DNA from 2 places in the Bacillus sp. FJAT-45350 genome. Region 2 is predicted to be linked to the other one. Evidence: predicted binding sites of a transcription regulator. Region 2 holds the regulator's gene; the other holds the start of a gene.

Region 1 (3,439 bases), on a different contig from region 2:
TGAAGTAATGAAAGAAATTTGGCGTTACATTGATTCTGGAGATTGTTCTCCTTCTTATAATATGGCTTTAGATGAAGCATTACTTGACTGGCATAGTCAAGGTAAGATTCCACCTACGATTCGGTTTTATGGATGGAATCCTGCTACGTTATCAATTGGATATTTTCAAAAGGTAGAAAAAGAAATCAATATGGAAGCGGTTCGTTCATATGGTCTTGGTTTTGTACGTAGGCCTACAGGTGGAAGAGGGGTGCTACATGATAAGGAATTAACGTACAGTGTCATTGTTTCAGAAGAGCATCCTAATATGCCAAGTAGTGTGACAGAAGCATACCGAATTATTTCACAAGGAATACTTGAGGGGTTTCTAGATGTTGGATTAGATGCTTACTTTGCTGTTCCAAAGTCAAAGGAAGAGAAGGATGCATTAAAAAATCCTCGCTCTGCCGTTTGTTTTGATGCTCCATCATGGTATGAGTTAGTTGTTGAGGGTAGAAAAGTAGCTGGTAGCGCTCAAACGCGCCAGAAAGGCGTAATCTTACAGCATGGTTCGATTATATTAGATCTAGACGAGGACAAGCTCTTTGATTTATTTAATTACTCTAGCGAAAAGTTAAGAGAAAGAATGCAGCGTAATTTCAAAAATAAAGCAGTAGCTATTAATGCACTTAGAGAAATACCTTTATCTCTTGAGGAAGCGAAGTTAGCTTTTAAAAAAGGTTTTGAAAAAGGTCTAAATATCGAGCTTGAACCGTATACGTTAACTGTTGAAGAAGAGGAGCACGTTAGATTAATAGAAAAAGAACGTTATGCAAACGAGGAGTGGAACTATAGAAAATAAGCTGTGCCTTGACACAGCTTATTTTCTTATTTCTATTTCAACACGTTCAGTATAGGCTACTTCTAGCTTTTTTGTGATTTCACCATGGTGAAAATTGGCTTCTATATCTCCCATTATTTTTTTAATTGAAGTCACTTCTAGACTTGTGCTTGTAGCAAAAACTTCATCTGCTTCTCTCAACTCAGCTAATGTAAATGGTTCCTCAACAACAGGGATATCTAATTGTTTTGCTAGTGTAATGACGATTTGTCTTGTAATTCCATTCAAAATTAAATTTGTAGCTGGATGTGTATAGATTCTATTATCTTTTACGATAAACAAGTTTGAAGAAGAGCCCTCGGTTACAGTTCCGTCTCTATGTTGTAAAGCTTCTGTACAATTATGATCAGCAGCTAACCTTTTTGCCAGCACATTCCCAAGTAAATTTATTGTTTTTATATCACATCGAAGCCAGCGGATATCAGGTGTCATCCAAACATCAATTGGAGAAGAAGGCTTACTCATTCCTTCGATGGATGAAGTAAATCCTGTAAGAACTGGATGCCGATTTCGTTCATATAGATGAGTTCTAGGACTTATATTCCTTGTCATTTGTAGATAGACAATTCCATTGATAAGTTTATTTTTATCAATTAATTTTTTTATTAATGTAATGAGACCTTCCTTTGTATAAGTAGCATCTATATCTAGTTTCTTAGCACTAGTAAAAAAGCGTTCTAAGTGCTCATCTAAAGCAAAGGGGATTCCTTCATAAATTCTCATTACTTCATAGATGCCATCTCCAAAATAGTAGCCTCTATCATCAAAATCGATTTTAGCATCTTCTTTTTTTATTAGTTCATCCTGGTATAGTACGTAGCCCATTATATCCCCCCAATATATTGATGATTCTATCTTCACATATCAATTTAGATTTGTCCAAATGTTTTCTTTTTAATGTTCTTGTTAAAAAAAAAATTTTTAAAAAATTCTCGTAGAATTGAAACCTTTATTGGACAGGGGTTCAAGTGCTTTAAAGATTTTGCAACAAAGAAAATCGTTCAATTTCTGCAATGAGGTGATATCTTTGCATGCATATCTCGTTTTTTCTTCAAATAATGAGCTCTTTTATAGTTGACAAATTAACTGAATGGTCTATATTTCACAATATATAGTATGTAAGATAGAATATTGAATACAATATATTGATCTTACCTTTTCTTTATGTTACGCTTGGTCAAGCAAATACATAAACTAACAGGATAGGACATATAAAGAATAACTTGGTGACTAGACAACAAGAAATAGGTAAAATAAATGTTTATTCCATTCAAGGAGGAGAAACTATGACAATGATGATGTCGAAAGTGATGAAGGTAAATGTGGAGAGTCTTAATGAAGATATTAAGCAGTTCCCTCAGGTTCATCCAATTTCATCAGATATGAACATAACAAAAAAGGGTGTATCAAGGCTCGTTATGCTTGACCGCTACACATTTAAAGATACAGAAAAGAAAACGTTAAAAGAAGGGGATTTCGTTGTTCTTACAGTAAAGGATGACCCGAAGTTTCCAGCAAGAGGATATGGGTTTGTATTAGACATAGATTGGAATTTGAACAAAGCAAAAGTTTTAGTAGATGAAGAGTTCCAACATGTACTTGAAGACCCAGAAGAGATGAAGACTGGAGTAGTTAGTCGTTCATTAGATACAATCGAAAAGCCTTTAGAGTTATTCTATGAGCAAATTGCCAAAAGAAATGCTACAGGACTAGCTTCGGTTGAAGTGGACGAAGAAGTAAGACAAACGTCATTTGAAAAGTATTATCATGAACTAGTAAATATGAACTTTATTCCAGCTGGACGAGTCCTTTATGGAGCGGGCGCTGAAACAGATGTAACCTACTTTAACTGTTACGTAATGCCATATGTGAAGGATTCAAGAGAAGGTATTTCAGAACATCGTAAACAAGTAATGGAAATCATGAGCCGCGGTGGGGGTGTCGGAACGAACGGTTCAACACTTAGACCGAGAAACACACTTGCACGTGGAGTCAATGGAAAATCATCTGGTTCTGTTTCATGGTTAGATGATATCGCCAAGCTTACTCACTTAGTAGAGCAGGGTGGATCAAGACGTGGTGCACAAATGATCATGCTAGTCGATAGCCACCCTGATATTCTTGAATTCATTATTTCAAAAATGCAAAATCCAAAAATACTACGCTTCTTATTGGAACAGACGAATGATGACCAAATTAAGAGCTTAGTAAAGGAAAAGCTTAAATTTACTCCGTTAAATGATGTTGAATCAGCAATGTATCAAGGGATAGTGAATTTCAAGAATGTCCCAGGACAAGGCGGGTTTGAGGATAAAGCTATTAGTGAGGCGGAAGAAAAGTTAATCACAGGTGGTAATTATAGTGTCAACAATCCGGAATTTTTAACTGGTGCAAACATTTCTGTATGTTTAACGAAAGAATTTATGGATGCTGTTGAAAAAGATGAAGAATATTCATTACGTTTCCCGGATGTTGAAAACTACTCTGTAGAAGAGATGGCAGTATATAATGCAGAATGGTATAAATGTGGAGATGTACGTGAATGGGAATCTCGAGGTT
Region 2 (3,439 bases):
ATGTAGTAGAGCCAGGAAACGATGCTTATAAACAAATTGTAGAGCATTTTGGAACGGAAATACTAGAAACTGATGGAACCATTGCTAGAAAGAAGCTAGGAACGGTTATTTTTAATGATCCTAAAGAGCGCAAAACGTTAAATGGAATTGTCCATCCTGCGATAAGACAGAAAATGAGGGATGAAAAGGACCGTTATTTTGAAGAAGGAGAAGAAGTCGTTGTTTATGACATACCACTTTTATTTGAAAGTGATTTGAGGCATATGGTAGACAAAACTCTACTTGTGTATGTTGATGACAATGTTCAATTTGAACGACTCCTTCACCGTGATCAAACAACAAAAGAAGAAGCACAAAGTCGAATTAATTCACAAATGCCACTAACAGAAAAAAAGAGCTTGGCAGATGAGGTTATCGACAACAATGGAACAATTGAACAAACAGAAGCCCAGCTGCAAGCAATTTTAAAGAAATGGAACATTATTATAAAAGCATAAATTAGTTAATGATTTAATGATGATTGAATAATAAGGCGCCAAAGAAAGCCGTAAAAAACGGGCTTACTATGGCGCTTTTTTGAACTTTAATGATCCATTAACCATTGACAATTTCCCACTAATTAAACCTTTATCTTTGATTGAATAGTTGAATTATTTTTATTTTAATATTTTATTAAATTTATTCGTCCGCTTTGCATATTATATGTTATACTATTTCTCATATAAGGTCATTTAGTATAGCACAAATGATGAGAGGGGAATTTTAAAATGAAAGTAAAAGTAGCGATTAACGGCTTTGGTCGTATTGGTAGAATGGTATTTAGAAAAGCAATTCTTGATGATAAATTGGATGTAGTTGCAATCAATGCAAGCTATCCTGCAGAAACACTAGCTCACCTAATTAAGTATGATAGTATCCACGGTACGTTCTCTGAGGACGTTACACCTGGGGATGACGAGATTGTAATTGGGGAAAAGGTCGTTAAATTATTACACTCTCGTGATCCTAAGACTTTACCTTGGAAAGAAATGGGTATCGATGTTGTAATCGAAGCAACAGGAAAATTTACATCAAAAGAAACAGCTGGATACCACATCGAAGCTGGTGCTAAGAAGGTAGTAATTACAGCACCAGGTAAAGATGAGGATGTAACAATCGTTATGGGTGTTAATGAGGAAGAGTATATCCATGAGAAACATGATGTTATTTCAAATGCTTCTTGTACGACAAACTGCTTAGCTCCAGTAGCAAAAGTAATTGAAAATGAATTCGGAATTGAAACAGGATTAATGACAACAGTTCATTCATATACAAACGACCAAAAGAATATTGATAACCCACATAAAGACTTACGTCGTGCAAGAGCGTGTGGTCAGTCTATTATTCCAACTTCAACAGGTGCTGCGAAAGCGATTGCAAAAGTATTACCTACTCTTAAAGGTAAATTAAATGGTATGGCACTACGTGTTCCAACCCCAAATGTATCACTTGTTGACTTAGTAGTTAACGTTAAGCGTGATGTAACAGTAGAAGAAGTAAATGGAGCTCTTGAAAAAGCAGCTAACGGTAAGTTAAAAGGAATTCTAGGATTCACTACTTCTCCATTAGTATCTATTGACTTTAATGGTGATGAACACTCTTCAATCGTTGATGGTTTATCAACAATGGTAATGGGAGAAAGACAAATTAAAGTATTAGCTTGGTATGACAATGAGTGGGGTTATTCTTGCAGAGTTTTAGACCTAGTGAGCTTAGTAGGTAAAGAAATTATTGAAAAATCAACTTGTAACGCTTAATTGAAAAAAGAGTAAAAAGGTGGGGCGATATTCGATATGAATAGTCCCACCTTTTCTTGTGGACAATAAACATAGGTCTTACTCTATGAAAGAAGTAGACTATTTTCTTTCTTCCTTGTTTTTATCGACAATTTTCTTTATTATTAAGATAAGATCAGATGCTTATCGGAGATGATATTATGCGTTGTCCTGCATGTCAATATAATGGCTCTAAAGTTCTTGATTCTAGACCAAGTCACGAAGGCCGTTCAATTCGTCGGAGAAGAGAATGCGAGTCTTGTCATTATCGCTTTACAACATTTGAAACTGTAGAAGAAATCCCTTTAATTGTTGTCAAGAAAGACGGTACGAGACAAGAGTTTAGTCGTGAGAAGATATTAAGAGGTTTAATTCGAGCTTGTGAAAAACGACCTGTTTCAATTGAAACGTTAGAAACGATAGTGAATGAAGTAGAGAGCCAATTACGTAATAAAGGAACGAGTGAGGTTAATAGTCAGGATGTTGGGGAGCTTGTAATGGAGCGTTTAGCTACTATAGATGATGTTGCTTATGTTCGTTTTGCATCTGTGTATCGACAATTTAAGGATATCAATGTATTTATTAGTGAATTAAAGGAATTAATTAATAGAAATCGTTCAAAACAATCGTAATGTTGAGCTTAAGGCAATCTGCTTAAAGCTCTTTTTTTGACTACTCGCTTGTGTTTTTTATTGATGACTGATATTTAACAATCCTCTAATAGGTAAAAGGTGAGGCAAAATGAACTGGCATTGGAAAGAATTACTTCCTGTAGATCGTTATACTGTTCGTACAGGGGATTATTTGCATGAAATGGATCAAAAAGTATTAACCCTTTTATATCAACCGTTAATCGGGGCATTTGCATATAGCTTGTACATGACTTTATGGAGTGAACTTGAAAAGGATAGTTATTGGAGTGATGAGAACAATCATCGCTATCTTATGACGATGATGGATGCTCCATTAGATCTTATTTATCAAGAAAGAAATAAGCTAGAAGCTATAGGTCTGTTAAAAACGTTTAAGAAAAAAGAAGATGAGTCGACTGTCTATTTGTATGAATTGCAGCCACCGATGTCATCACAAGCATTTTTTAACAATGACGTATTGAGTGTTTATTTGTATAATCGATTAGGGAAAAACAAATTTCGACAAATACGTGATCGATTTATGATAGAGAAAATTGATAAAGAAGAATATAGTGCTGTAACCCGTTCGTTCGATGAGGTGTTTTCGTCACTTCATCATTCAGAAATTGTAGCAAACCATCAATCTGAATTGATGCAAGGATTAGAATTAGATAAGCAAAAGGAAGTTATTCAAAGAACGGCAGAAGACGACATTACAATTGAAAACAGTCAGTTTGATTTTGATTTGATGCTACATGATTTATCTTCTTTTGTTGTGACGAAGGAAATGATAACAGAGGAAGTAAGAGAGGCAATAATTCGACTTTCGTTTGTGTATCGAATTGACCCATTAGAAATGAGTCGTATTTTACAGCAATCGATTATTCATGACGATGAAGTTGATTTAGCCCTTCTTCGTAAGAGGGTTCAAGAGTGGTACAAAATTGAACATGGTAGTGAGCCACCCTCTTTGGCTCTTAGAAAACAACCGCT

What was found. Region 2 encodes NrdR, which represses ribonucleotide reductase genes. Its sites were predicted from a motif close to AACACNATATATNGTGTT; they were not measured.
Region 1: CD003_RS11280 (vitamin B12-dependent ribonucleotide reductase) is a predicted target of NrdR. The motif match lies at 1,982-1,999, and genes of this name have one in related genera.

Annotation. Positions count from the first base shown of each region.
Region 1 is NZ_NISU01000001.1:2,246,763-2,250,201, reverse strand. It holds gene CD003_RS11290 (lipoate--protein ligase family protein) at 8-841, shown strand; gene dat (D-amino-acid transaminase) at 860-1,705, opposite strand; gene CD003_RS11280 (vitamin B12-dependent ribonucleotide reductase) at 2,167-3,439, shown strand, end outside.
Region 2 is NZ_NISU01000002.1:396,622-400,060, forward strand. It holds gene coaE (dephospho-CoA kinase) at 1-497, shown strand, start outside; gene CD003_RS18505 (glyceraldehyde-3-phosphate dehydrogenase) at 768-1,796, shown strand; gene nrdR (transcriptional regulator NrdR) at 1,976-2,446, shown strand; gene CD003_RS18515 (replication initiation and membrane attachment family protein) at 2,556-3,439, shown strand, end outside.